DNA from 2 places in the Synechococcus sp. CS-1326 genome. Region 2 is predicted to be linked to the other one. Evidence: predicted binding sites of a transcription regulator. Region 2 holds the regulator's gene; the other holds the start of a gene.
What was found. The regulator HrcA, encoded in region 2, represses chaperone genes, less so after heat shock. The targets are predictions, from matches to a motif close to TTAGCACTCNNNNNNNNNGAGTGCTAA.

Region 1: the regulator HrcA is predicted to act here: its motif matches at 10,565-10,591, upstream of groES (co-chaperone GroES).

Annotation. Positions count from the first base shown of each region.
Region 1 covers NZ_JAHLYV010000009.1:71,390-86,174, forward strand. Annotated here, with positions in the region: gene murD (UDP-N-acetylmuramoyl-L-alanine--D-glutamate ligase) at 1-567, shown strand, start outside; gene KQ307_RS02065 (EVE domain-containing protein) at 608-1,063, shown strand; gene KQ307_RS02070 (DUF2811 domain-containing protein) at 1,094-1,357, opposite strand; gene KQ307_RS02075 (DUF1818 family protein) at 1,769-2,146, opposite strand; gene KQ307_RS02080 (DNA-directed RNA polymerase subunit omega) at 2,159-2,389, opposite strand; gene KQ307_RS02085 (Hsp70 family protein) at 2,520-4,076, shown strand; gene KQ307_RS02090 (hypothetical protein) at 4,181-4,975, shown strand; gene KQ307_RS02095 (ferredoxin-thioredoxin reductase variable chain) at 5,017-5,247, shown strand; gene pyrR (bifunctional pyr operon transcriptional regulator/uracil phosphoribosyltransferase PyrR) at 5,249-5,797, opposite strand; gene gpmI (2,3-bisphosphoglycerate-independent phosphoglycerate mutase) at 5,966-7,639, shown strand; gene secG (preprotein translocase subunit SecG) at 7,664-7,894, shown strand; gene msrB (peptide-methionine (R)-S-oxide reductase MsrB) at 7,900-8,382, shown strand; gene groL (chaperonin GroEL) at 8,491-10,128, opposite strand; gene groES (co-chaperone GroES) at 10,198-10,509, opposite strand; gene atpD (F0F1 ATP synthase subunit beta) at 10,755-12,221, shown strand; gene atpC (ATP synthase F1 subunit epsilon) at 12,261-12,668, shown strand; gene KQ307_RS02140 (30S ribosomal protein PSRP-3) at 12,746-13,300, opposite strand; gene KQ307_RS02145 (TIGR01548 family HAD-type hydrolase) at 13,427-14,206, shown strand; gene KQ307_RS02150 (aminopeptidase P N-terminal domain-containing protein) at 14,228-14,785, opposite strand, start outside.
Region 2 covers NZ_JAHLYV010000002.1:28,244-43,028, forward strand. Annotated here, with positions in the region: gene KQ307_RS00245 (NDP-sugar synthase) at 26-1,201, shown strand; gene KQ307_RS00250 (methylenetetrahydrofolate reductase) at 1,214-2,110, opposite strand; gene KQ307_RS00255 (response regulator transcription factor) at 2,237-2,500, shown strand; gene KQ307_RS00260 (CYTH domain-containing protein) at 2,589-3,083, opposite strand; gene KQ307_RS00265 (NAD(+) kinase) at 3,120-4,046, opposite strand; gene nuoK (NADH-quinone oxidoreductase subunit NuoK) at 4,062-4,391, opposite strand; gene KQ307_RS00275 (NADH-quinone oxidoreductase subunit J) at 4,388-5,017, opposite strand; gene ndhI (NAD(P)H-quinone oxidoreductase subunit I) at 5,014-5,622, opposite strand; gene nuoH (NADH-quinone oxidoreductase subunit NuoH) at 5,696-6,844, opposite strand; gene KQ307_RS00290 (citrate synthase) at 6,908-8,101, opposite strand; gene KQ307_RS00295 (histidine phosphatase family protein) at 8,143-8,688, opposite strand; gene KQ307_RS00300 (DUF3352 domain-containing protein) at 8,693-10,303, opposite strand; gene KQ307_RS00305 (rhodanese-like domain-containing protein) at 10,395-10,754, shown strand; gene KQ307_RS00310 (hypothetical protein) at 10,776-11,501, opposite strand; gene KQ307_RS00315 (heat-inducible transcriptional repressor HrcA) at 11,712-12,833, shown strand; gene KQ307_RS00320 (20S proteasome subunit A/B) at 12,844-13,656, shown strand; gene glsA (glutaminase A) at 13,661-14,662, shown strand; gene trpB (tryptophan synthase subunit beta) at 14,685-14,785, opposite strand, start outside.

The sequences.
Region 1 (14,785 bases), on a different contig from region 2:
TTTCCCGCCGATGCCCTGGCCATGCCCGGGGCCCACAATCGCCAGAACATGTTGCTCGCCGCCGCCGTCGGACTGGAGCTGGGGCTCGAAGCCGCGCAACTGGAGCAGGCCTTCCGCTCCTTTCACGGTGTGCCCCACCGCCTGGAACTGATCCGGAAATGGGATGGCATCGCCTACTACAACGACAGCAAGGCCACCAACTTCGATGCTGCCGCCGTAGCGGTCAGGGCCTTGGCCGAACCCGTGGTGGTGCTGGCCGGCGGCGAAGCGAAGCAGGGCGATGCCACGGGCTGGGTGAGCCAACTCAGCCGTCATGCCCCAGCCGTGGTGCTTTATGGAGCGGCAGCCGAACCCTTTGCCCAGCTGCTCGCCAGCCACGGCTATGGCGGGGAGATGGCGCTGCGTCCAGGACTCGACGACGCACTGCCCCTGGCCAGGGCGCTGGCCGAGCGGCATGGGGCTTCGGCAGTGCTGCTCTCACCGGCCTGTGCCAGCTTTGATCAGTACAGCGATTTCGAGGCCCGCGGAGAGCATTTCCGTGCTCTGGTTTCTGCCCTCGAAGCCTGAGCACCCCGATAGGATCAGCAGGTGTTGGCCTGGTCCGGCCTTGGCCTACTGGTTGATGAAGAGCGAGCCGGATGTCTACGGCATCGACCATCTGGAAGCTGAAACCACCACCCTCTGGGATGGCATTCGCAATTACCAGGCGCGCAACTTCATGCGGGCCATGCAGATCGGCGACCAGGCCTTCTTCTATCACTCCAACACCAAGCCGCCCGGCATCGTTGGGCTGATGGAGGTGATCGAAACCGGGCTCATCGACCCCAGCCAGTTCGATCCAGGCTCCAAGTACTTCGACCCTGCCGCCCGGCGCGAGGCTCCTCGCTGGGACTGCGCGCGGCTTCGGTTCGGACGAAGGTTTCCGCAGCTGCTCAGCCTCGACACCCTGCGACAGTCGTTCACTGCTGATCAGCTCCCGGTGGTGCGCAAGGGCAACCGGCTCTCGATCCTGCCGGTGCCGGAGCCCACGGCCCACCGGCTGCTTGAACTGCTGGCGGCCTGATCCGGCCAGGCCTGCTCCAGCTCGATGCTCCTAACGCAGGAACATGTTCGCCACATAGCAGCGGGTCACAGCCCGGCTCTGCACTCCGTTCTGGACAAGAAAGCCTGCCAGGGCCGCCTGAAACAGCCTGTACTGATCCCAGTTCGGATGGGCTTCGATGAAGCGGCGCATCGATCCCAGCAGGGCTTCCGGCACGTCGGCCCGCAGGCTCACCACCCCCAGGTCGCCCTGGTCGGAGCTGGGGGACGGCTGGGGGACGGAGCTGACGGCCAGCGGCTGGGCCGGGGCAGACAACTGGACTGGGACAGGCAGGGCCGGAGCTGCATCCATTCGGGGGGGGGTTCGCTGAGACACCAGTTCTCCACATCGCCGCGGTCTCGTCAAATCCGGCGGCAGTGGGCGGGGAGCGGCCATCCCAGCCTGAGACTTCCCCCACGAGGGAGCTGTGGCGCGAGCAGGCCAGAAGGCGCTCCTGATTGAATCGATTCACCGCCTTTGTCAAGGGGAGAGCCCTTCGGCGGGCGCTTCTCCACAGGCAGGAAGCGTGGAGAAGGGTCGAGCCCCTGAAGCTGTGGAAAAGCTGTGCAAAAACCGGGCTGAAGCCGGTCAGGGCCGGGGAAGGGCCAGCCGATCAGCAGTGCTGATCGCTGCCGATTCGAGCAACCAGTCTCATCCGCCGCCGAAGCTGGCCAGCGCGGTGGAAGCTCAGAGCGGCAACTGCTCCATGGCCCGCAGGCCGTGGGCGCCGGCCGCCAGCGTCCAGCTGCCCTCGATCCCCCGCTGGGAGGGACCGGTGCTGAGCACGAAGTGCAGGGCCCAAGTGGTTCGATCCCCCTCAAGACCCACCCACCAGGGTTGCCGCTCCAGTTCAAGGCTGATCAGCTCTTCGTCGAGCAGCTGGTCGGTGAGCTCGCCCCATTGCTTCACCAGATCACGGATCGCTTGCCGCAACGCAAGTGCTTCAGCCGTGGTGAGTTCCGCCGCCCAGCCGACTCCGCCGATCAGAACGGAAAAAGGCTGACGGGCCGGCTCCCAGGCCAGGCGCCATCCGTCGCCTTCCCTGGACCACGCTCCCGGATTCACCGCGGGCCGTGGTCAGCCAGGAAGAAGATCGGGCTGGTCCTGTTCGTCGCTGAGCTCGACGATCGCTCGCTGAACGGGCTTGACCATCGCATCCTCAAGCAGGCCATCGAAATCATCAAAGCGACGCTGCTTGGCCCGGAAGGCGATTTTCACAGTGGTGAGATAGCGGTTGCTGGACTCACGGATCAGGCTCTCGGCCCGATGGGCCAGTTCCTTGGGATTGACCACCGCACTGGTATACAAATCAGAATCCCAACTCTGAGAATCTTAGTCCAGCAGCCCGCCAGCCCCCCGGCCGTGGCCCTGATCCGGCAAGCTTGAGCTCCGCCGGACGCTCACCTCACCGTGGCAGCCTCGCCGTTCCAGCCCCGCCGTGATTGATGGGACCCTGGCTATCGACCTCGGCAGCAGCAACACCGTGGTGGCCTTTCAGGCAGCCGACGGAGGAGCGGTCGAGATGGTCACGGTCGCCCCGTTCAACGGCCTCCAGGCGGGCGTGATCCCCAGCCTGGTCTGGGTCGCCAGCAGCGCCTCCGAGCAGCCCCTACTCGGTCGCCAGGTGCAGGAGGCAGGCCTGGCCTGGAGTGAAAGTCCCCAGCTCTGCCGCAATTTCAAACGCTGGATCGGCTCCCCCGACTCCACGGGCTTCAGGCGGGAGTCCCTGCTCAGCCCGGAGCAGGCCGGCGCCCTCCTGCTGGAGCGCATCTGGCGCCACCTCCCCGCCGAACTGGCCCCCTCGCGGCTGGTGCTCACAGCGCCGATCGACAGCTATCGGGGCTACCGCCAGTGGTTGGAGCAGGCCAGCCAGAGCCTTGCCGTGGCGGAGCTGGCCCTGGTGGATGAACCCACCGCCGCAGCGATCGGAGCCGGCCTGCCCCCCGGCAGCCGGGTGCTGGTGGTGGATCTCGGTGGCGGCACGATCGATCTTTCGCTGGTGGCCCTGGAGGGCGGAGAGGGTCGGGCCGCACCGATCGCCCAGCTGCTTCGCTTTGCCGGCCGCGATCTGCGCGGCAGCCGTCAGGCGCTTCGCTGTGCGCGGGTGCTGGGCAAGGCAGGACTGGCTCTCGGCGGCAGGGACCTGGACCATTGGATCGCCGCCGCCCTCGCGGACACGCCACCGACAGGGGCTCTGCTGGACGCTGTGGAGCAGCTCAAGTGCACGCTGAGCACCGAGCAGGAGGCCAGGGCGGTCTGGTGCCCCCCCGGCCAGGCCAGCCGGGAACTGAGGCTGAGCCGCCGGGAACTGGAAGACCTGCTCAAGCGGCATGGGTTGCTCGATCTGCTCGACGAGCTGCTGGAGCGCGTGCTGGCCGGGGCCAGATCGGAGGGGCTGAACCTCTCGAAGATCGATGCCGTGCTCCCGGTGGGAGGCACCAGCCGCATGCCGCTGATCCGCCAGTGGCTGCGCGAGCGCTGCCCCGACATCCCGATTCTCGACCAGCGGCCGATCGAGGCGGTCGCGGTGGGGGCTCTTGCCCTGACACCTGGCGTTCAGATCAAGGATGTGCTCAGCCGGGGAGTGTCGCTGCGCCGCTGGGACCTCCGCAGCGACGGGCACCGCTGGCATCCCCTCTTCCTCCCCGGCCAGAGCTGGCCCACCGGAAATCCCCTGGAGCTGATCCTGGCCTGCAGCAGCGATGGTCAGCGCCAGCTGGATCTGGTGCTGGGTGAGCCATTGGATGAGCGGCGTGCCGAGGTGGTCTTTCGCGATGGCCTGCCAGCCCTGATCGCGCCTCCCGCCGGCGAGAGGCGCGTGGAGCCCTGGGACCGGCAGCCGGCGGCCATCGACCTTGATCCCCCCGGAGCCCGCGGCGTGGACCGGCTGAAGCTGTGCTTCCGGGTCAATGATCAGGCCCAGCTGACCATGGGCAGCGAGGATCTGATCAGTGGTCGCTGCAGCGAACCGATCGCCCTTGGACCCGTCCGCTAGATCCCAGCCAGGACGTTCATAGCGGGGGGTGCTTGCATGGGAAAAGTTGATTTCGCATCCCGCTCGCCTTGGCTCTCCGTCGCCACAGGCTGCCGCGCTTCTGGTTGGCCGTCACATTGGGTCTGGTCGCCGCCGGCGTTGGTGCAGCCCACTGGTGGGAAGCGCAGCTTCCCTCACGCCTGGAGCAGGCGGCGGCCGACGGAAACTACGAGGCGTGCCTGAGCTACAGCGAACAGCTGGCCGCCCTGCGCTGGATGAGCGGGCGGGCGCCGAGGGAGCAGGGCCGCTGCCGGCGCCACCAGGCCGAAACCCTCTGGCAGGCTGAGAAATGGGCAGAGGCCCTCAAGCTGCAACTCCTGCTCAGCAACTCTCCCGCCGGCACGGTCGCCGACAGAAAACGCCTTCAGTCCTGGCAGCAGGAGCTCAAGTCCAGAGCCCTGTCTCGCTTCGAAGCGGGAGATCTGGAGGGGGCCATCACCCTGCTCAAGCCGATGGGGGAAGACCAGCATCCCGATGGCAATGCCTACGGCGACAATCTCAGGCAACTCTGGAGTCGCAACCGGCTGCAGCAGGAGCGGGCCCGCGGCCTGATCAGCCAGAAGCGCTGGTGGGAAGCCCTTGAAGCCCTGAACCGCATCGACCACCCATGGTGGAAAAGCCAGTCAGCCGGCCTGCAGCGCCAGGTGGAGAACGAGATCGCCGGCCTCAAGGCCAAGGAACAGGAGCACCACAGCCATGGTGACAACCGGTTGAGCAACGTGCCGATGGCCGATCTCGATGGCGCCGTTCAACGCAACATCGTCCTCGGCCTCGACGACTGGACCGCCTTCACCACGGCCTGCCGACAGCTGGGGGGCAAGGTGGTGGAAGCAGGTCCCGAAACGGGTTGCCAGCGATGAGGACACCCCATGACAGGATTGGCGGATCCTGAGGAAACTCCATGCAGCCCGGTGAACAGGTCAGGGTCAGTCAGAGCGTCGTTGTGTTCACCCACCCCGAACATCGCGGCCAGCCCTTCGATCTCCTGGGCCAGCAAGGCGAAGTTCACCAGGTTCTCGATGACTGGAAAGGGCGGCCGATCAGTCCAACCCTGCCGGTGATCGTGGCGTTCGGACGCTTCCGTGCCCATTTCCGGGCCGATGAGCTCGAACCGATCGTCCCCACCGCCTGAGTCATTCCTTCAGCAGGAAGACACCCTCCACCCCGTCGATGTCTGCCAGGCAGAGCTGAATGCTCTCCAGACGGCTGGTGGGCACGACCCGCCCGCAGAAGTCCGGCTGGATCGGCAGCTCCCTGTGACCTCGATCGACCATCACCAGCAGGCGCACGGCCGCGGGGCGTCCCCAGGTCAGCAGCGCTTCCATCGCCGCCCGCACCGTTCGGCCCGTGAAGATCACGTCATCGACCAGCACCACCTGACGTCCTTCGATCCCGACCGGCAACCGGGTTGCCTCGACCAGCCTGGTTCCCACCCGGTCGAGATCATCACGATGGAAGGTGGGGTCGAGGCTGCCCCGATCAATCGGGTGGCCTGAATCGGCTTCGAGCTGCTGGGCCAGCACCGTGGCGAGGGCAACGCCGCGGGTGGGGATTCCCAGCAGGAGCAGCTGCCTGCTGTCGACAACGTTCTCCAGCACCTGGGACGCGAGACGGTTCAGGGTGCGGCTCAGGTCCTGGGCGGAGAGGATTTCGAGTCGCCCGGCCTGATGCGGCGATGGCATGGCGTTCACGAGTGTTGAACCAGCCTAGGAAGGCTGCCGGACGGCAAAGATGTGACCAAAAGCTGACCCGGCCGAGCAGCGGCAGCGGGAACGCCAGCAGGACGGGGTTAACTTGATTCCACATTTATCCTGCGCCGCTTCATTAGCCGGGGTGACACTGTTACTTCCATGCCGACCGGCCCCAACGCCAACCCTTCCCCTGACGTCGGTGCCTCCGCTTCTGCTGGCGGTAAAGCGCCGGTTTCCCCCGTGGTTCTGGCCATTCTCGATGGCTGGGGTTACGGCGAATCCTCAGGGACGAACGCCATCACGGAAGCCTCCACCCCGGTGATGGACGCGCTGTGGCAGGTGTACCCCCATGCCTTGATTCAGGCCAGCGGGGGCGACGTCGGATTGCCTGACGGTCAGATGGGCAATTCAGAGGTGGGCCATCTCACGATTGGCTCCGGCCGGATCATCCGCCAGGAACTGGTGCGGATCAGCAAAGCCGCCACCGATGGCAGCCTGGCGGAGAATCCAGCCCTGAACGATCTCGCCGACCATCTGCTCGCAACGGGAGGCAGCCTGCATCTGCTCGGCCTCTGCTCCAATGGCGGAGTTCACAGCCACATCGACCATCTCGGCAGCCTGTTGCAGTGGGCGGCCGACAGGGGCCTCAAGGAGGTCTTCATCCACGCGATCACCGACGGCCGTGACACCCCACCCCAGTCCGCCCTTCCCTTCCTCGACCAGATCGACGCCCAGATCGCCTCGGTCGGCGTCGGCCGGATCAGCACCCTCTGCGGCCGCTACTGGGCCATGGATCGGGACAACCGCTGGGATCGCACCGAGAAGGCCTTCCGGCTGCTCACCGAATCGGCACCGATCGCTGGCCTGACGGCCCAGCAGGCTGTCGAAGCAGCCTATGCAGCAGGCATCAACGATGAATTCATTGAACCTCTGCGCCTGGACACAGGGGAGCTGGGCGATGGAGATGGGCTGATCTGCTTCAATTTCCGGCCGGATCGGGCGCGTCAGCTGCTGCGATCCCTGGCCCTCGAACGCTTCGATGGCTTTGTCCGCCAGCAGCTGCCTCGCCTTCGGCTGGTCACCTTCACCCAGTACGAGGCGGGCTTGCCGGTTGAGGTGGCCTTCCCGCCTGAATCACTCGATGGCCTGCTTGGCCAGGTGGTGTCTGAGCATGGCCTGCTCCAGTTGCGCACGGCCGAAACCGAGAAATATCCCCACGTCACCTATTTCATGAACGGAGGAATCGAGCAGCCTTTTCCTGGTGAAGACAGGCATCTTGTTCCTTCTCCACGGGTCGCCACCTACGACCAGTCACCGGAGATGTCGGCTGACGCTCTCACAGAATCCTGCATCGCCTCGATCAACAAAGGCATCTATTCCCTGATCGTGATCAACTACGCCAACCCCGACATGGTTGGCCATACCGGCATGATCGAGGCCACCAAGACCGCCATCAGCACCGTCGACCGCTGCATCGGACAACTGGTTGAGGCCACGAACCGCAAAGGCGGAACGTTGCTGATCACCGCCGACCATGGCAACGCCGAAATGATGCGCAGCAGCGATGGCAGGCCCTGGACAGCCCACACCACCAACCCCGTACCGGTGATTCTTGTGGAAGGGGAGAAGCGCAAGCTGCCTGGCCACGGAGCCCATGCCAGCCTGCGCAGCGGCGGAGGGCTGGCTGACATCGCCCCAACCCTGCTCGACATTCTCGATCTTCCCCAGCCCGCACGGATGACCGGCCGTTCCTTGATCGATTCAGCCGATGTTCGGCTGGAGCCCACTCCCGAGGCCCAGCAGACCCAGCTGTACCAGGCCCTGCAGGTGTGAGCGCCGGTTCGATAAACTGCCTGGATGCTCACTTCCGTTCTGTCCTGGATCTGGATCTCCACAGGCGTCCTGCTGATCATCAGCGTCTTGCTCCACAGCCCCAAGGGCGACGGCATGGGAGGGCTTGCCAGTAGCGGCGGCTCGATGTTCAGCAGTGCCCGCAGCGCTGAAGACACCCTGAACCGGATCAGCTGGACCCTGCTGGCCCTCTTTCTCGGTCTGGCCGTTCTGCTCAGTGCAGGCTGGTTGCGGTGAGTCCGATCCATCGCCGCAGCCTGCTGGCCGCCCTCGGTTCCCTGCTCAGCCCCTTGCTCGGCGGAACGGTTGCAGAAGCAGCCTCGAAGCCAGCTGATCCGAACTGGAAGCTGAGTGAATCGGAATGGAGAAAACGGCTCAGCCCCGAGGCCTTCCAGGTGTTGCGAAAGGAGGGCACTGAGCGCCCATTCAGCAGTCCTCTCGATCGGGAAAAGCGCAAAGGCACGTTCGTCTGTGCCGGCTGCCGCCTTCCTTTGTTCAGTTCGGCCGCAAAATTCGACAGCCGCACCGGTTGGCCCAGTTTCTGGCAGCCACTGCCGAATGCAGTGGTTACCAAGACGGATTTCAAGCTGATCGTGCCCCGCACCGAGTATCACTGCCGCCGCTGTGGAGGCCACCAGGGGCATGTGTTCAACGACGGGCCGAGACCCACCGGCAAACGCTATTGCAACAACGGCGTCGCCCTGGCCTTCGTGCCGGAGGGCTGATCGCGATCCAGCCTGGCTCACCAGCCTCGCTTCTCCGGGGATGGTCGCAGCCGCCAAAAAAAAGCGCCCCCACAGGGGCGCTCTGAACGCAGATCGCAGGAGCGGCGATCAGTAGTCGAAGTCGCCGCCCATGCCGCCACCGCCGCCGGCGGGAGCCGCTTCCTTCTTCTCGGGAAGATCGGCCACGATGCACTCAGTTGTGAGCACCATGCCAGCGATCGAAGCGGCGTTCTGCAGCCCCGAACGGGTGACCTTGGCGGGATCCACGATGCCGGCAGCCAGCATGTCCACGTATTCGCCAGTGGCAGCGTTGTAGCCCTCGTTGAAGGGCATCCCCTTGACGTGCTCGGCCACGACAGCGCCGTTGACGCCGGCGTTCTGGGCGATCCGCATGAGCGGTGCGCTCAGGGCCGAGGCCACGATGCCAGCGCCGATCAACTCCTCACCGGAGAGGTTGGCGGCCGCCCACTCTTCCAGAGCAGGAGCCAGGTGAGCCAGGGTTGTTCCGCCACCGGGGACGATGCCTTCCTCAACGGCCGCCTTGGTGGCGTTGATGGCATCTTCCAGGCGCAGCTTCTTGTCCTTCATCTCGGTTTCGGTGGCAGCGCCCACCTTGACCACGGCGACACCGCCGGAGAGCTTGGCCAGGCGTTCCTGGAGCTTCTCCTTGTCGTAGGTGGAGTCGGTTTCGTCGATCTGCTTGCGGATCTGCTCGACCCTGGCCTTGACAGCCAGCTCGTTGCCATCGGCCACGATCGTGGTGGTGTCCTTGTTGATCGTGATGCGACGGGCGGTACCCAGCATCTCCAGCTTGGTGTTCTCCAGCTTGAGGCCAGCGTCCTCGGTGATCAGCTGACCGTTGGTGAGAACGGCGATGTCTTCGAGCATAGCCTTGCGGCGATCACCGAAGCCGGGCGCCTTGACGGCAGCCACGTTGAGCACACCGCGCAGACGGTTCACCACCAGGGTGGCGAGGGCTTCCTTCTCGATGTCCTCGGCGATGATCAGCAGGGGCTTGCCGGTGCGGGCGATCTGCTCGAGCACGGGCACCAGGTCCTGCACCAGGCCGATCTTCTTGTCGGTGAGCAGGATGTAGGGCTCCTCGAGGATGGCCTCCATCCGCTCGGTGTCGGTGGCGAAGTAGGGCGAGATGTAGCCCTTGTCGAAGCGCATGCCTTCGGTGACCTCCAGCTCGGTGGTCATCGATTTCCCTTCTTCCAGGGAGATGACGCCTTCTTTGCCGACCTTGTCCATCGCATCGGCGATCATGCGGCCCACCTCTTCGTCGTTGCCGGCGGAGATGGTGCCCACCTGGGCGATGGCGTTGGAATCGGAGATCGGTTTGGCGTGCTCCTCGATCTTCTTGACGAGGAAGTCGGAGGCCTTGTCGATGCCCTTCTTGAGGGTGATGGCATTGGCGCCGGCGGCCACGTTGCGCAGACCCGCCTTGACCATGGCGTGGGCCAGGACCGTGGCGGTGGTGGTGCCGTCACCGGCGGCATCGTTGGTTTTGGAGGCGGCCTGACGGATCAGGGCGACACCGGTGTTCTCGATGTGATCTTCGAGTTCGATCTCCTTGGCGATGGTCACGCCGTCGTTGATGATCTGAGGAGCGCCGAATTTCTTCTCAAGCACCACATTGCGGCCCTTGGGTCCGAGGGTGACAGCAACGGCTTCGGCGAGGATGTCGATGCCCTTTTCGAGAGCCCTGCGGGCATTCTCGTTATAAATGATACGTTTGGCCATGGAAATCAGGTTCTAAGTGAGTGTGTGTGTGAGGGAACGATTGCCAACAAAGCAATTCGAATCAATGATTCAGTTGACGATCGCCAGAATATCCTTCTCCGAAAGCAGCACGAAATCGTTGCCGGCCAGCTTGATGTCGGTACCGGCGTACTTGCTGTAGAGAACCTGGTCACCCACGCTCACTTCAGGAGATTGGCGGGTGCCGTCGTCGTTCCGCTTGCCAGGACCGACCTGAACCACTTCACCCACCTGGGGCTTTTCCTGAGCGGTGTCGGGCAGGAGAATCCCGCCGGCGGTTTTTTCGTCGGAATCGGAAACTTTGACAAAAACGCGGTCCCCGAGCGGTTTGACCGTGGAGACGGTGAGAGAAACAGCAGCCATGGTTCGGTGCGAGAGCAACAGTCATGGCGCCGATGACGCCATGGAAACGGTCGAGTTAGCACTCGGGCCCGTCGAGTGCCAATTTATGGCAAGGGAGGGTTGTCCCGCAATCGTCGGCAGGGGCGGTTGACCGAACATCACCCCCCTTCAAGGCCCGTTCAAGGCCCCCTGACCCCGTTGCGGTGGTAAGTTGGCCGCGCTTTCGGCGGATGTGCGTCCCGCCGCGCGAACCCCTTTCTTTCCCTATGGCTGCTGCTGCTCCCGTCAACACCGGCACCAAGGGCGTGGTGCGCCAGGTGATCGGTCCCGTGCTGGATGTGGAGTTTCCGGCCGGCAAGCTGCCGCGGATCTTCAATGCACTGCGCATCGCGGGACGCAACTCCGCTGGCCAGGACATCGCCCTGACCGCCGAGGTTCAGCAACTACTGGGCGATCACCGGGTGCGGGCGATCGCCATGAGCACCACCGATGGCCTGGTGCGGGGCATGGAAGCCCTCGACACCGGTGCCCCGATCAGCGTTCCGGTCGGAGAAGCCACGCTCGGTCGGATTTTCAACGTGCTCGGCGAGCCCGTTGATGAACTTGGCCCCGTCACCTCCAACCTCACCGCCTCGATCCACCGGGAGGCCCCCAAGCTCACGGAGCTGGAAACCAAGCCCAAGGTGTTTGAAACCGGCATCAAGGTGATCGACCTGCTCGCTCCTTACCGCCAGGGCGGCAAGGTGGGCCTGTTCGGCGGTGCCGGCGTCGGCAAAACGGTTCTGATCCAGGAGCTGATCAACAACATCGCCAAGGAGCATGGCGGCGTTTCGGTTTTCGGAGGTGTCGGAGAGCGCACCCGGGAAGGCAATGACCTCTATGAAGAGTTCAAGGAATCCGGGGTGATCAACTCCGAAGACCTCACCAAGTCGAAGGTGGCCCTCTGCTTCGGCCAGATGAACGAACCTCCCGGCGCCCGCATGCGGGTTGGCCTCTCAGCCCTCACCATGGCAGAGCACTTCCGCGATGTGAACAACCAGGATGTGCTGCTGTTCATCGACAACATCTTCCGCTTCGTGCAGGCCGGCTCGGAAGTGAGCGCCCTGCTGGGCCGGATGCCTTCGGCAGTGGGTTACCAACCAACCCTGGGCACCGACGTGGGTGAGCTGCAGGAAAGGATCACCTCCACCCTGGAGGGCTCGATCACTTCCATTCAGGCGGTTTACGTTCCCGCCGACGACCTGACCGACCCGGCACCGGCCACCACCTTCGCCCACCTCGATGCCACCACCGTGCTGAGCCGCGGCCTGGCCTCCAAGGGGATCTACCCGGCCGTGGATCCGCTCGACTCCACCAGCACCATGCTCCAGCCCGCCGTGGTCGGAGATGAGCACTACCGCACTGCCCGGGCCGTCCAGTCCACCCTCCAGCGCTACAAAGAGCTCCAGGACATCATCGCCATTCTCGGCCTGGATGAACTCTCCGAAGACGACCGCCGCACGGTCGATCGGGCCCGCAAGATTGAGAAATTCCTTTCCCAGCCTTTCTTTGTTGCCGAGATCTTCACCGGCATGTCCGGCAAATACGTGAAACTGGAGGAAACCATCAAGGGCTTCAACATGATCCTGGCAGGCGAGCTTGATGAGCTTCCCGAAGCCGCCTTCTATCTGGTCGGCTCCATTGATGAGGTCAAGGCAAAAGCCGAAAAACTCAGCGCCGAAGCCAAAGCCTGACCCCGTCCTGTTCTGTCTCGCTTTTGAGGATGCATGCCGATGACACTTACCCTGCGCGTTCTGGCCCCCGATCAGAGCGTTTTTGATGGCAGCGCCGACGAGGTGATTCTGCCGAGCACCACCGGACAGCTGGGCATCCTTCCCGGCCATGTCTCCCTGCTCACGGCCCTGGACATCGGCGTGATGCGTCTGCGCACAGGCAAGGACTGGGCTTCAATCGCACTGATGGGCGGCTTCGCCGAGGTGGAAGCCGACCAGGTCACCGTGCTGGTCAACACCGCCGAACTCGGCTCCAGCATCGAACCCGCCAAGGCCGAGCAGGCTGTCGAAGCAGCCCAGCTGGCCGCCTCAGGCTATGACGGGCAGCCACCCAGCACTGAGAAGCTCAAGGCTCAGCAATCCCTGGCCAGGGCTCGCGCCCGTCTCCAGGCCAGTCAATCCAGCTGACTGACCTGGCCATCAGCCCAAAAAAAGCGTCCCCTGGGGACGCTTTTTTGATGGTCGGAGAAAATGCCGCAGACCCTTCAGGCGGTACCGCAGAAGGTCACGTCAGGGAACTTGAGCTTGGCTTCATCCAATGACTTGCCTTTGCCTTCCTCCTGCCAATAATTGATCACCTCCGTGGCTTTGTTGAGAACCTCAACGCGTTCGTTGTCGGTGATCCAGGATTTCGCTTCCAGCTCGCCTTTCATGGTTTCCCAGGCGTCTTCGCGGGGCCAGAAGAAATAGGAGGTCAGGGGACTCGGTCCACCCCCGACGATCTGATCGACGGCCAGAGCGACGTTATCGGGCAGCCAGAGAATCTTGAGCAGGAAGCGACCCTCGTCAGCCTTGGGGGTATGACCGGAGGGAACTCCGTCCTCATCGACGGTGGCTGTGGCCAGGGCGGCGCTGGCACCGCGGAGGGCAGGGCGACCTTTGGTGATGGGTTCGTCATCTTCCAGCGCCGCCCCAGGGACTTGGGCAGCCTGAACGGGAATGACCCTGCGGGTCAGGCCGCGGCCGGTTGATGGCGTCACTTCCGCCGAAGGACTGACCGCGAGGTCGAGTTCAGGAGCTGCGCTGTCGGTGGCCGTCATTGGGTTCGGCTTTCAAGGCATAAAATCAAGCAACAAACCTATCAGCCCCTCCAGCCCTCCCTGCTGAGCCCTCCTCCCCTCCCCAAGACCGGCCCGCTCCTGAAGGTCCCTTCGAGCCCCAGGGCCATCCTGCTCTTCGACATTGATGGCGTGATCAGGGATGTGGGTGGCAGCTATCGCCGCGCCCTTCGCGAAACAGTTGATCACTTCGGGGGCTGGCGCCCGCGCCCCGATCAGATCGATGCCCTCAAGGGCGAGGGTCGCTGGAACAACGACTGGGACGCTTCGATGGAGCTGCTGAGGCGGCGGGGACCAACCCCCCTGCCGACGTTCGACCATCTCGTGGAGGTGTTCAGCGGGTTCTATTTCGGCGGCGATCCAGACGGTGATCCAGCCAGCTGGTCTGGCTTCATCCGTGACGAACCCCTTCTGGTCGAGGCTGATTTCTTTGACCGCCTGAGCGGTGCCGGGATCGCCTGGGGCTTCGTCAGCGGCGCCGAGCCCAGCTCGGCACGCTTTGTGCTCGGCCACCGGCTCGGCCTGATCGACCCGCCACTGATCGCCATGGGGGAGGCCCCCGAAAAGCCCGACCCCACCGGACTGATCCGACTGGCCGAAGCACTCGCCGGCATGGCCCTGGGCCCACAGGCTCCAGCGGTGGTGTACCTGGGTGACACCGTGGCGGATGTGCAGACCGTCGGCCGTGCCCGCCGTGATCGGCCCGGCCAGCAGCTGCTGAGCCTGGCGGTGGCTCCGCCCCACCTCCACGCAGCGGATCAGACGCAGCAGCGCTGCCTGTACGAAGCCGTTCTGCTGGAAGCGGGTGCGGATCGGCTGATCGGATGCACCAGGGATCTGGAGCCCGAGCTGCTGCTCAGCTGGCTGGACGACGGCTCCCCAGGCTGAATCCCGGCTCCCGGCTCCCGATCAGCGCTGGATCGCCGCCACCGACTTCTGGGCCGCGGCCGTGAGCACCTCATGGCCGCGCTCGCTGACCGCCACGTCATCTTCGATGCGGATGCCGATGCCTTTCCAGCGCTCGTCGATCGCCGGCTGGCCCTCCGGGGGTGGCAGCCGGTCGCTCACGTACAGACCAGGCTCCACGGTGAGCACCATGCCGGGCTCCAGGGGCACCGGGTGCTCACCGAGCCGATAGGCGCCGACATCGTGCACATCGAGCCCGAGCCAGTGGCCGGTGCGGTGCATGTAGAGATGGCGATAGGCCCCCTGCTCGATCAGGCCCTCCACCGCGCCCCGCAACAGGCCCAGGTCCACGAGCCCTTCCACCAGCACCCTCAGGGCAACCCCATGGACCTGCTCGGCGTCCGCGGCGGGGCGAACGGCGGCGATGGCCGCCTCCTGGGCGGCGAGCACCAGGTCGTAGAGGGCGCGCTGCTCGCCGCTGAAGCGACCGTTGACCGGGAAAGTGCGGGTGATGTCGCCGTTGTAGTAATCGCTCAGGCTGCAGCCGGCATCTATCAGCAG
Region 2 (14,785 bases):
CCGGATTCGACGTAAGCTGGCGCCCATGAAGGCGATGATCCTCGCAGCAGGGAAAGGGACGCGGGTGAGACCGATCACCCACACCATTCCCAAGCCAATGATCCCGATCCTGCAGAAACCCGTCATGGAGTTTCTGCTTGAGCTGCTCAGGCAGCACGGCTTCAATGAAGTGATGGTGAATGTGTCTCACCTGGCGGAGGAAATTGAAAACTATTTCCGAGATGGCCAACGGTTCGGCGTCGAAATCGCCTACAGCTTCGAAGGCCGGGTTGAAGATGGTGCCCTGATCGGCGAAGCGCTCGGTTCAGCCGGAGGAATCAAGAAAATCCAATCCTTTCAGCGCTTCTTCGACGACACCTTTGTGGTGCTCTGCGGTGATGCGCTGATCGATCTCGACCTCACCGAAGCCGTCCGGCGCCATAAGGAGAAAGGAGCCGTGGCGAGCCTCGTCACCAAACGGGTCCCGAAAGATCAGGTCAGCAGTTACGGCGTTGTCGTCACCGACGAAGACTCCAGGGTGATCACATTTCAGGAAAAACCATCCGTTGAGGATGCCGCCAGTGACATGATCAACACCGGCATCTACATCTTTGAACCCGAAGTTCTCGATCACATCCCCGAAGGTGTTCCCTTCGACATCGGCTCTGATCTTTTCCCGAGGTTGGCAGCGGCCGGTGCACCGTTTTATGCCCTTCCCATGGATTTTGAATGGGTGGACATTGGCAAGGTACCCGATTACTGGCAGGCCATTCGCAGTGTCCTGCTGGGGGACGTGCGCCAAGTCCAGATCCCAGGCAGGCAGGTGCGACCTGGCGTCTACGCCGGGCTGAATGTGGCAGCGGACTGGGATCAGATTGACATCCGCGGTCCGGTCTATGTGGGGGGAATGAGCAAAATTGAACCAGGAGTCACGATCATAGGGCCGGCCATGATCGGTCCGAGCTGCCATATCTGCGAGGGGGCCACCATCGACAACTCCATCATCTTTGAATATTCACGGATTGGTGCCGGAGTGCGTCTGGTTGAGAAGCTGGTCTTCGGTCGCTACTGCGTCGATCGCAACGGCGACCATTTCGACCTGCAGGAAGCGGCCCTTGACTGGCTGATCACCGATGTGCGTCGCCAGGATGTCGCCCAGCCCTCCCCCCATCAAAAAGCACTGGCCCAGCTGCTGGGCTCCGATTTCAGCCTGAGCCAGTGAGGTAGCTGAACCCTAGTCACAGCAGGGCTGGAGCTGACCAAAGCCTGCCTGTTCAAGAATCATCGGGATTCTCTCCTCCGCCTTGACCGCCATCAGGTGAACACCCTGCGCGATCCCGGCGTAGGCCTGCACCTGCTCGGCGGCGATCCTGATCCCTTCCGCCGCCGGATCGGCCGCTGCCGCCAGGCGATCGATCAGCGACTGGGGAATCATCGCCCCCGGCACCACCCGATTCACGAATGCCGCGTTACGGGCCGACTTCAGCAGGAACACCCCGGCCAGAACCGGCAAATCCAACGGTGCCGCAACCTCTCCGCAGAACCGCTTCAAGGCGTCGGTGTTCATCACCATCTGGGTCTGGATGAAGCGGGCGCCGGCAGCATGCTTGCGGCGAACCCGCGACTGCAGCCCACTCCAGCTGGCGGACTGGGGATCAGCCGCCGCACCAACGAACAGAGAGGTGGGACCGTCCGGCAGGGCCCCCTGAACCGGATCCTCACCCGCATTGAAGCGGCTCACCATCTGAAGGAGCCGAACCGCTTCGAGCTCGTTGACGGGACGGGCGGAAGGCTGGTCTCCTGCCCGCACCGGGTCACCGGTGAGACAGAGCAGATTGGGGATTCCCAGGGCATGGGCACCGAGCAGCTCTGCCTGCAGGGCGATCCGGTTGCGATCGCGGCAGGAAAGCTGCAGCACGGGCTCCAGGCCGATGTCGAGCAGGAGGCGGCAGAGGGCCAGGCTGCTCATTCGCATCACCGCCCTGCTTCCATCGGTGACGTTGACGGCATGGACTAGGCCCTTCAAGGTGGCCGCCACCGCCAGGGTGCGACCTGGATCCCCCCCTCGCGGCGGCATCACTTCTGCGGTGAGGGCGAACTGACCACGCTTAAGAGCCTGTTGCAGCAGCAAAATGGGGCGATTCAGCAGCCCACCATCATGGTGCAAGTGGTGGAGATCGCCAGGCCCGTCGGGCTGAACGGATCGCAGACCGCCCCTGCCTAGAGTGGCTGATGAGAGGTTGAGTGGAGGCCTTTGATGTCGGTTTCAGATGGTCTTGACCCGTTCCAGACCAACCTTTCCGGCCGCGAGCTGGAGATCATCGAGCTGGTTGCCACCGGACTGACCAATCAGGACATCGCCGCTCAATTGATGATCAGCAAACGCACGGTTGATAACCACGTCAGCAACATCTTCAGCAAAACAGGCGCCAAGAACCGTGTGGCCCTGCTGAACTGGGCGATGGATCACGGCAAGATCTGCCGCGATGGCTTCAACTGCTGCCATCTGCCCTCCAGCTGATCCCGGGCTACGGCAGCCGTCTCTGGGCACTGGATTTGGGCAGGCTGGGACTATGAGATGACCGGGGGGCGGCAGTCCAGAGCCAGCTTCAAGCCAGCAGGCGCTGCTCAGCCGCTGTCCAGCTGCCAAAAGGCCGGGAAGCGAGCGCGGCATTGCTCCACTCACCAAGGCCGGTGACCTCCAGCCCACACCAGCCCGGCACATCCAGGGGCTGATCAGCTCTTGTCAACTCCACTTCGGCGAGCACGAGCGGCTCGTTCTCCGCCTCGAACACATCCAGCACCCAGTCCCCGCCCGGCAGATCCAGACCATGGCGGATCTTGCTGAGCCGATGGGGAGAGAGCGTGAACAACGATTCAGCCTCATCCAGCGGAATCGGGTACTCGAACTCATGACGAGCGATTCCGGCAGCTGCCGCCTTGAGGGTGATCCAGGCCTGGCTGTCGGCACTGATCCTGACCCGCACGGTGAACCCAGTCGCCGAAGCCGCCAGATAGCCCTGGCGAAAGCGCTGCTGCCAGCGGCTGTGGGCCATCCATTCACGTCCCCGCACCAGGAAGCGTCGTTCAATCTCCAGGGCCATCGGCACTCCAGCAACGGACACCCCCCATCCTGAAGCTCAGTTGTGGGAAGGCTCGGCGGCAGTGAGGTCACCGGCCCAGTGCAGCTTGTGGCTGAGGGTGCGGTAGTACGAAGGGCTCTGCTCCAACACCACCATCAGGGCGCCATGGTCGGAGCGGCGCACCACACAGCGATCACCTGGCTCGAGCACGGTGGCATGGGCACCATCTTTCCAGAGCTTGACCCGACGGCTGGTCTCCCCGAGGGGCCACACCGCCAGCACCGAGCGGGGGGGAATCACCACTGGCCGGCTCGAGAGGCTCATCGGACAGATCGGATTGACAACGATCGCCTCGATCCCTGGGTGGAGGATCGGTCCACCCGCCGCCATCGAATAGCCGGTGGATCCTGTCGGAGTGGCAATGATCAGGCCATCACCGCGGAACTGATCCACAACCTCCGCATCGATCTCAAGCTCCAGCAGGCAGGTGGGCGACACCTCTTCCAGGCAGGGGCGGAAGTAGAAATCATTCAGGGCGCAATGGACCGATTCATCGGCATCGACCACCCCATCCCCATGGTCGATGCCCGCCTCAAGCATCATGCGGCGCTCAAGAGCGAAGCGGTCATCCCGCAGGCGCTGCCAGAGATTGTCGTCAGAGGCATCCGAGAGCACCAGCAGCTTGCGCTCCTGGGTCAGGAAGCCGAGATGGCCGCCGACGTTGAAGCTGAGAATGGGCACATCCAGTGGAGCCAGATGCCTTGCCGCACCGAGAACCGTGCCATCACCACCGAGCACCACGGTCAGGTCGGGAAGCCGGGCTTCCGTGGCCAGAAGGCCTGGGAAAGGATTGGACCTGAGGCCACTGCTGGCCACGACGACCTGAACGCCCTGCCTTTCGAGATCTTCCCGGCAACGCCGTACCTGACGCTGGGCAGCCTGACTGTTGGCACGAACAATCAGCCATACCCGCTCAAGCTGCATAGGAATGGGTGGGAGTCACCAACGCAGCAGGTTGAAACGCTCCATATCAACAGTTTCACGGTTGCGATAAAGCGATAGCAGGATGGCCAGACCAACGGCAGCTTCAGCAGCTGCCACGGTGATCACAAAAATGGCAAACACCTGGCCACGGATCAATTGGCCATCGATGTAGCTGGAGAAGGCCATCAGGTTGATGTTCACCGCATTGAGCATCAACTCGATGCTCATCAGCACACGAACGGCGTTCCTGCTGTTGATCAGGCCCCAGACCCCTGTGCAAAACAGAATGGCTGCAAGAACCAGATAGGCCTGCAGGGGAACATCAACGGGAATGGAGAGGTTCATCGGGTTGTTTCGAGGGCGGGATTCCGATCGGAAGCCGTTTCCACCAGGAGGGGAGTTCTGATTTTTTCAATCAGGGCCTGGTCAGCATTCTCTCCGGTGATCACATCAACGGTATAGACATCTCTGCGTGCCAGCACGATCGCCCCGATCATGGCCATCAACAGCAGGACCGAAGCGAGCTCAAAGGGCAACAGATAATCGGAGAACAGGTGCATGCCGATCTTGATGGTGGCGTCATCCCCGGCGGGACTGGGACCGGGGACGGCCCAAGGGGTGGTGATGTCAACGCGCAGCAACAACAGAAACAAGCCTGCACAGACACCACCGGAGAGCAACCGGCGCAAAGGCAGCCCGGGAATCTCAGCGAGGGTTTCCTTCTTGTTGACCAGCATGATCGCGAAGAGGATCAGCACATTCACCGCCCCGACGTAGACCAGCACCTGTGCTGCCGCGACGAAGCTGGCATTGAGCATCAGGTAGAGCCCGGCCACCGAAAGAAAGACCCCGCCGAGCAGGAACGCCGAATAAACGATGTTGGGCAACAGCACCACGCCAAGCGAGCCGAGCACAACAGCAGCTGAGAGAGCCAGGAAGCAGATCCACTGGGTGAAGGAGGCGATCGTCATGAGCCGGTGCCCCCGTTGGATTCAGCCTTCAGATCGGCCAGCACCTGTTCGGGCAGCTTGCCTGCCCTCGGACTGGTGGCTGGAACAACGTGGGGATCAAGCTCGCCCTTCGGAAGATAGGCAAGCTCCCGGAGCGGAACAACGGCGGGGTCACTGGTGACGCTGGTCGGCAGGCGGCCCAGGGCCACGTTGTCGAAATTGAGGCTGTGCCGATCAAAGGCAGCCAGTTCATACTCCTCGGTCATGGAGAGGCAATTGGTGGGGCAATACTCCACACAGTTGCCACAGAAAATACAAACTCCAAAATCGATCGAGTAGTTGCTGAGTTCCTTCTTCTTGGTCTGCTTGTTCATCGTCCAGTCGACCACCGGGAGGTTGATCGGACAGACACGCACGCACACTTCACAGGCGATGCACTTGTCGAATTCGAAGTGAATCCTGCCCCGGTAGCGCTCTGAAGGGATCAGCTTCTCGTAGGGATACTGCACCGTGATCGGTCGACGACTGAGGTGATCGAAGGTGACCGAGAGACCCTGGGTGATGTAGGAGGCTGCGCTCACCGCATCCTTGGTGTAGTCACCGACCTTCTGAAGAAACCCGAACATGATCAGCGTTGGAGGGGGGGGACTGGACGAACAGAGGGATCGAAGCTGTGGCCCATCATGGCCTGATCAGGCATCAGCCGCCGAAAAAGGCGGGAAAAGCCAGCTTTAGGCCGGCCGTGACAAGCAGATTGACCAAGGCGATCGGCAGCAGGAACTTCCAACCGAGGTCGAGAAGTTGATCGATGCGAACCCGGGGGAGTGTCCAGCGCAGCAGGATCGCGATGAAGACCAGAAGGTAGGCCTTCAGAACCGTCATCACGATGCCGAGCGAACCGGTGATCACCTGCACCAGGGGAGCATCGACGGACTGGCCGATCGCACCCGCCAGCCACTCGACCGGGATCGGGAAGCCCCAGCCACCCAGGTAGAGCACCGCAACAAGCAGGGCCGAGAGCACAAGATTGATGTAGCTGCCCAGATAGAACAGGGCAAACTTCATGCCGGCGTACTCGGTTTGATACCCGGCCACCAACTCTTCCTCGGCTTCAGGAAGATCAAAGGGAAGCCGTTCACATTCAGCCAGGGCGCAGATCCAGAAGATCAGAAAGCCAACGGGCTGGCGCCAGATGTTCCAGCTGAGGATGCCGGCACCATTCTGCTGATTGACGATGTCGATGGTGCTGAGCGAGTTGCTCATCATCACCACCGCCAGCACGGCCAGTGCCAGGGGGATCTCGTAGCTGATCGACTGGGCCGCCGCCCGCAGGCCGCCCAGCAACGAGTATTTGTTGTTGCTGGCGTAGCCGCTCATCAGCAGGCCGATCGGCTGAATGCTGCTCAGGGCGATCCAGAGGAACACGCCGATGCCCACATCGCTGATCAGCAGGTGCTGGCCGAAAGGCACCACAAGCCAGGAGAGGATCACCGGGATCAGCACCAGAACCGGGCCGAGGGTGAACAGCAGGCCATCGGCGCGGGCCGGAATGATGTCTTCCTTGAAAAGCAGTTTGAGGCCGTCGGCGAGGGGCTGAAGCACGCCGAGGGCGCCGGCGTACTCGGGGCCGATCCGCTGCTGGACGGCAGCCGAGATCTTGCGCTCCAGCCAGACGTTGACCAGCACCCCCACCACTGCGGCGACCAGCACCAGCAACATCGGCAGAGGCAGCCAGAGCAGATGGGCCGTGGCCGGGGTCAGCCCATAGCCTTCCAGGGTCGTGGTGAAGCTGCTCTGAAGGTCAAGCCCTGAACTGACAGCCGCCAGCGGGGCTCTCAGGGCTGTCATGGACTCTGGCGCCGTCATCATCACCACGGTGTGAGCTCACGAATCGGGACCGGTACAAGCAAGTTAACCGCCGGAGGCGTCATTTCGGGCATCCAGGGGCACCCAGTCGCGGCCGGTGCTGCCCGTGTAGATCTGGGTGGGCCTGTAGATCCGGTTGGCACCGAGCTGCTCCTTCCAGTGGGCCAACCAGCCGGCCACCCGGGCGATCGCGAAGATCGGTGTGAACAGGTCGCGGGGGATGCCGAGTTTCCGGTACACGAGCCCGGAATAAAAATCCACATTGGGGTAAATGCCCTTCGGCCCGAGCCGCACGGCGGCGGCGGCCTCCAGGCTCCGGGCCAGGTCGTACATCGAGTCATGGCCAAAGCGATCAAAGAGTTGCTCAGCCAGGTCCTGAAGGATCACGGCCCGGGGATCCTTCACCTTGTATTCCCGGTGCCCGAAGCCCATGATCTTCTGTTTTCCGGCGATGGCCCGATCCAGATAGGGCTCCACCTGATCCTCGCTGCCGATCTCCTCGAGCATGGCCAACACATCTTCGTTGGCACCGCCGTGCAGGGGGCCCGCCAGGGTGCCCACCGCCGAAGCCACCACGGCATAGGGATCCGTGAGGGTGCTGGCGGTGACGCGGGCGCTGAAGGTGCTGGCGTTGAGACTGTGTTCGGCGTGCAGGATCAGGCAGGCGTCCAGGATCCTGGCGGCAAGCGGATCGGGGACCCGCTCGGTGATCATGTAGAGGAAGTTGGCCGAATAAGGCAGATCGTCCCGGGGCTGGATCGGGTCCTGTCCCTTGCGGATCAGTTGAAACGCCGCCACCATCGTTGGGATCTTGGCGATCAGGCGCATCACCGCATCGACGATGTACTCGGGATCGTCGAGGGCACGGCGCGAATAGAACAAGCCCAGCGAAGCAGCGCTCGACTGGAGCGCATCCATTGGATGGCCATCGGCTGGGAAGCACTTCATCATGTCGCGGATGCGAAAGCTCACCCGCCTGTGCATCTGCACATCGTTCTCGAAGGCCCTCAACTGATCAGGGCTGGGCAGGTCCCCCCAGATCAGCAGGTAAGCGGTTTCCAGAAAGCTGCTGTTCGCCGCGAGGGCATCGACGCCATAGCCGCGGTAGGTGAGTCGCCCCTTCTGACCATCGATGTCGCAGATCGCCGACTGGGTGGCCGGCACCCCCTCCAGGCCTGGGCGGAAAGCCGGGGTCACCGGAGTTCCGGCTGCCGCTGTCTGCGTTGTTTCCACCACCATGCTGTGCGGCCCGACTGATGTGGGAATTTAGGTCCCGCCCTTCAGGGACGGCGTAGCGCCCCCGACAGGCTGAGGGGTGTGAGCAGCTGGATCAGGCAAGCGCCCGTCAGCGGGGCACCGGACCGTTCGCAGGCGGCCGGCAGCTCGAGCACGGCCACGCCGGCCTTCCTGAGCCGCAGAAAACCGGCCGGGGCTCCGCAGAGACGGCCCGCCAGGAGACTCAGATCAGGCTCGTGGCCCACCAGGCAAAGCCGTTTCCAGCCCGGCTCAGGGGCTGAGGGTCCCAGCCAGCTTGCCAGCAGGGCCAGGGGATCAGCCTCGGGCGCCAGCTCGTCGGCCAGGAGCATCCGCGGCGCCAGGCCGCCGGCAAGGGCGATTTCCGCGGTCTGCAGGGCGCGCGGCAGGGGGCTGGAGAGAATCCAGTCACAGTCGAGCTGCAGGTCAACCAGCCTCTCCACCACCGCAGCGGTGCGTTGCCGTCCCTTTGCCGTCAGGGCCCGCTCCCGCTCCGGCAGACCCTGGGCTGCGGCCAAGCTCCTCTCCTGGGCAATTCCATGGCGCAACAGCAGCAGCTCAACGGCGGGCATCGGCTCAGCCCAGCTCCAGGCGGCCATGGAGCCGCAGAGCCGGCGCAACGCCTGAATCCAGCTCAGGCTCCAGGCTGCAGCCAAAACCCTGAACGCTGTCCCTGAGCGGGCTGCCGGCCAGGCCCATCAGCAGGCGCCAGGGCTGCCAGCGGGAGAGCAGCCGCCTCCCAGGTTGGTCTGCCACGGCCACCTGCAGGGCGGCACCCGGGGCCTCCAGCGCCGCCAGCTGGCTGAGCAGCTGACGGGGCGGCCGCCCACCCTCCAGCTGTTCATCGAGAACGGCAAGTCCCTCGCCCCACCAGGCGACATCGTTCCGCTCCAAACGGGTCCCAGCCACCCTGGCCAGCAGCTGGTCGGCATCGCGCCTGCCGGCCCGGGCCTCGAGCCGGGTCCAGACCTGAAGCGGCACGCCGGCCCGGCTGAGCGGCGCGGCGATCAGCCCATCCCTGGCCAGGGCAGGCTGGATCTGACTGACACTGGGCGCCCCGGGCGAGGTCCCGAGCAGCCAGCCGCCAGACTCCTGTGCCCAGATCAGCGGACCGGTGGAGTTGGCACCCACCAGGACGGGCAGGGGGCCAGCCAGCCCAGCCAGGGCCTGCCGCAGCGGTGGTCCCAGCAGGCGCTGCCAGGCCTCGGCGGCCACAGTCGTGGTCTCGCTCAGAAGTGCTGCGGGGTTCTGGACCACCACCAGGGAAGAGGCCGGAGCGCTCAATTCCGCCAGCAAGGGTGGCGCGGCAGCCAGGGCGAGGGGCGGGAGGTCCTCTGTCAGGTCGAGGTCAGCCTCCAGCCGCAGGGCTTCCCCACTGGGGGAAAGCGCGGCGACCAGACCCACCACCGCAGGATCCGTGGCGATCTCCGCAGGGATTCCAAGCCAGTCGACGAGGGCCTCCGGCCTGGCAGTGAGCAGAGCCACGCCGTCGCCAAGCCTGACCAGATCAGCCGCCAGGCGAGGGTTCGCCGCCTGATTGAGCTCATCGATCTGGGAAACATCGAGAGCCTGCTCGAGGATGCCGCGACCGGATGCAATCAGCACCATTCGGTCGTTGATCAAGGCCGTGGCCAGGGGCCTGACGGACTGGTCGGCCAGGGCACCGCGACCACTGATCAATCCCATGCCTCGATAACTGCTGATCTGCAGTTCCGCTCCAGCAAGGCTGCGGGTCTGCCAGAAATGCTGCAGGAAGCGGCGGGCTCCCTCCTCATCCCGGCTGCGCAGAGCCAGAAACCAACCCGTGGGCCCGTCTGTTCCTTCGGGAGCCAGCACGGCCAGGCTGACTTCATCCCCCAGCCAATCGGCCAGCTCGCTGGAGTAATCGAGGCCCGCCGTGGCGAAGGCCCCATCGCGAAGGGCTTCGACGGCTGCCACCGCCTGGCGCCGCTTGCCCGGCGCGGAAACGGCCCTGGCATAGGACGCAAGCCGGTCGGGACTGACCAGCAGATGCAGGCTGAGCGGAGCGCTGCGGGGGACGAACCGCGCCGCTTCCGGCATCGAGAGACTGCGATGCTGCAGGCTGAGCGGGCTCTGCCGCAACACCAGCCACCAGCCCCCCAGGCCCAGGGCCAGCAGCACCAGGGAGAAGCTGAGCACCAGCACCAGGAAGGGGCGCGCCTTCATGCCTTGAACCCAGCGACCCCATCATCTTTATCCATACAGCTTCCTTTCCACCATTCCTGCTTCAACTCCTGCTTCACCGAACCCAGCTGTGATGACCACCCCAACCCCTCAGCCCCCGGGCACACTCACCGCCACCGATCTGCAGGAGCGTTTCGGCCGGGGGGAGCCGTTGCAACTGGTGGATGTGCGCGAAGCGGCTGAGCTGGAGCTGGCCCGACTGGCCCAGCCGGTGCTGCATCTGCCCCTGAGCCGCTCCGCCGAATGGGTTGAGCGGATCGACGAGCTTCTGGACCGGCAGAGAGAGGTGGTGGTGCTGTGCCATGCGGGCATCCGCAGCTGGCAGTTCGCCTGCTGGCTGATCGAAACCCAGGGCTTTGATCGGGTCTGGAACCTGCAGGGAGGCATCGATTCCTGGAGCGTGCAGGTGGATCGATCGGTGCCGCGCTACTGAGCCAGGGGCCCGGGGAACTGCTCAGCCCCGGGGGTGCTTGGGTGGATTCGGTGGCCGCATCGGCCGCGGTGCCGGCGGGGTGCCGCCCCAGAACTTCTGCCACAGGGAGGGTTGAGCGGAGCCACGCGGCGGGGCGGGCCTTTGCGGCTGGGGAGGTCGCCGCGCCGGCTTGTTCGGGTCTGGGCGAAAGAGATTGGCGAACCATCCCGTGGACACCTCGGATCCAGGCAGCTGTTCGGGGCGGCGCGGACCAACGACACGAACCGGCTCAAACAGATTCGCCATGAAATAGGGCTTCAGTGCCAGGTTGTAGTAGCCGACCCGACGCAAGTTCTGCTGGCGGAGCAACTGCAGGAAGGCAGCTGTGATCAAGGCAAGCAGAACCGTGACAATCGTGCGCTGCAACAAACCAACCCGGGCACCACTGAGTTGATCCCCCTGTCTGTTCTCCAGGGTGACAACAGCCTGATCAAGAGAATCAAACAGGGATTTCTTGATGGATTCGAGCGGTTGAGATGGATTGATGGCAGAGCGGATCTGGGGGAATCTCTGCAGAACCCGGGCGAGCTCGACCGGCGTTGATACGGGCTTGACCGCATCAACGACCTGCCGGCGGAATTGACGGGCCTGCTGCAATTGAACGGTCCCCTGCTCATCAGCGCCGCGGTAGGCGCGCAAGGCATCGGTGACCACCAGGGGGGCCAGCAGGGCGTAGGCGAGGGCCAGCGGCAACAGCAGCCGCTGCATTTCTCGCCGGCGGGGAAGTGGGCTCAGGGGTGGCGGGAGCCGGGGGCACCTCGCTGACATCAATCGGTCCGCGTGACGTCAACTCGGCAGTGTCATCGTTGGAAGCAACCATCGGGCCAAACAGAGATTTCACGCACAGGGATGAAGAATTCAGCAGGACCTGGGCCCAGGGCTGCCACGCCCTGCTGAATGGCTTAAACTTGGTTTGAAATGGCATCATACGCTGCCAAAGTGTTGCCAAAGTGCTCCCAAGCTATTGCCAAAAAGCCTTTCCAACCTGTGTTGCCAGAACTGACTCGGCGGGATCAACAAGTGTTGCGGGCAACCGTTCAGCACTACGTCGACACGGTTGAGCCCGTTGGCAGTCAGACCCTGGTGAAACGATTCGGATTTCCTGCCAGTCCGGCCACGGTGCGCACGGCGATGGGGGTGCTGGAGCAGAGAGGCTTGCTGGTTCAACCCCATCCGTCGGCAGGTCGCGTGCCCAGCCAGCAGGGCTATCGGCTGTTCGTGGATGATCTGCTGCCAGCCCCCGGTGCTGGTGCCCTGCAACTGGAAAAGGAGCTGCTGGCCCTGAGTCTTCAGTGGGCGGCCCTGGACGACCTGCTGCTGCATCTGGCCCGCCGCCTGGCTGACCTGACCGGCCTGCTCAGCCTGATCACCCGACCGCAACGACCGCAATCAACGCTGCAGGCGGTTCGGCTGGTTCCCAGCCAGGGACGTCTGCTGATTTTCCTGGTGGAAGCCGCCGGAGCAGCCAGCAGCCTGAACGTGCGGCTGCCGCCGGGGGCTGAGGTGGAACTGACCACACTGGAGTGCTGGGTGGTTCAACAGCTCGAAAGCAGCCTCAACGGCACCATTCACTGGCAGGAGCTGCCGTCCCAACTGGAATGCAGCGGCCGCGTGGTGCGCCAGGCCCTGAGCAGCCACCGCCTGGCACGCTCGGCGGCCAATCCCGAGGGAGCTGTGGCGCTGGGGCTGAGCGGACTCCTGGCCCAGCCCGAGTTCAGCCAGACGGCCATGCTCCGCCCCCTCGTCAAGCTGGTGGAGGAGGAGCCACAACGGCTGTTGCGGCGCAAGGGCCCCGAGTCCGCCTGGGCGAGCGATCCACCGGATGCGAACGATGCGGCGAACCCCGGCGACGGCGTGTGGATCGGAGCGGAACACCCCCACCCCGCCCTGCGGGCCTGCTCCGTGGTTCAGGCCTCCTACCGGACCGGCGATGGCAGCCGCGGCCAGGTGGCCCTGGTGGGACCGATGCGAATGGCCTACGCCACGGCCAGGGCCGCGGTCCGAACGGTGGCCACTAGCCTGCAGCGACTGCTGAGCTGAGGCTCGACCGGTGACCTATTGCGTTGGTTTCCTCCTGGAGGACGGGCTGGTGATGGCCTCCGACTCCCGAACCAATGCAGGGGTGGACTACATCTCCAGCTATCGCAAGCTGCATGTCTTCCAGCCCAGCGCCGATCGCCTGTTCCTGCTGCTGGCGGCCGGCAATCTGGCCACCACCCAGGCGATCCTGAACTGGATCAACCGCGACCTCAACCGGGCCCGGCGCGAGGGGAGCACCCATCTCCAGGACGGCCCGGAATCCCTGGCTGACGCACCGTCCGATCACGACACCCCACCCCATGCCGACCTGCTGACCGCCCGCTATCTGTTCGAAGCCGCCGACTACATCGGCAGGTTGAGCGTGGCGGTGCAGAAGGAAACCCATTCGGCCCTGCGCCAGGTGGGTGCCAGCGGAGCCGCCTCCTTCATCCTGGGGGGCCAGATTGCCGGCCAGCCCCACGGCCTGTTCCAGATCTATGCGCAGGGCAACGCGATCATGGCCACACCGGAAACACCTTTCCTGCAGATCGGGGAAAGCAAATACGGCAAGCCACCTCTCGACGGCGTCGGCCATCACCGGCTTTCGCTCAATGATGCCGCCCGGCTCTGCCTGATGTCCCAGGTGATCACGCGACGCTCCAACCTCACCGTCGGCCCGCCGTTCGAAGTGGCGCTCTACCCACGCGACAGCCTGGCCATCTCGCAGCAACTCAAACTGGAGCGTGGGGCCGCCGAGCTCGACACCATGGTTGATGTCTGGAATGAGAGCCAACGCCAGGCCCTGGAGCGGATGCCCCGCTTCCCATGGGAAGAGCAGGGCTGAGGGCATGGGGAATGCCAGCCAGAACCATGGCTCCAGCTGGGTGTCCACCGGTCACCTGCCGGACCCGGCGATCGTCCAGGCGCTGATCCGCGAGGCCCACCAGCGTTTCGGCACGATCGGTGATGGCCGTGTCGCCGATTACATCCCCGCCCTTGCCAGCGCCAACCCCGACAGCTTCGCGATCGCCGTGGCGGACACCAACGGCGACCTTTTCGCAGTAGGCGATGCAAGCCAGCCATTCAGCATCCAGAGCCTTTCCAAGCCCTTCATGTTCGCCCTCGTCTGCCAGGCGATCGGCGAGCAGGACGCCCGCCTGAAGCTGGGAGTCAACAGCACCGGCCTGCCGTTCAACTCGGTGCTGGCGGCGGAGCGCTCGGTGGAGGGACTCAGCAATCCGATGGTGAATGCCGGAGCGATCGCCGCCACCAGCCTGGCGCCGGGCAGCACGGCTGAAGCGAAATGGGCCTTCATCAGCGAGGGCTTCTCCCGCTTCGCCGGCCGGGAGCTGCAGATCGATGCTGAGGTCTACGCCTCCGAAGCCGCCAGCAACCAGCGCAATTCCGGCATCGCCAGCCTGCTGGGCAGCCATGAGCGGATCTACTTCGATCCCGAAGCCGCCACCGACCTCTACACACGCCAGTGCTCCCTGGCCGTGACCAGCGGGGATCTGGCGGTGATGGCAGCCACGATGGCGAACGGCGGCCGCAACCCGCTCAGCGGCGAGCAGGTGATCGAAGCGATCCATTGCCAGCATGTGCTGGCAGTGATGGTGACTGCAGGGCTCTACGAGAACTCCGGCGACTGGCTCTATGCGATCGGCCTGCCGGGCAAGAGCGGTGTGGCCGGCGGCATGATCACGGTGGCACCCGGCAAGGGCGGACTGGCCACCTATTCACCGCCGCTCGATGAGGCAGGCAACAGCGTGCGCGGTCAGCTCACCGCCCGGTTTCTCTCCGAGCAACTGGGCCTCAACCTGTTCGCCTCAAGGCCAGGCTGCAGCAGCTGATTGCCCGGCCCCTGCGGAGCCATCAGCCCGCCATCGTGTCGCCGAGCCGCTCGGCCACGGTGTTCACATCCTTGTCGCCGCGGCCGGAAAGGTTGATCACCAGCTCGGTGCCCGGCGCCAGGG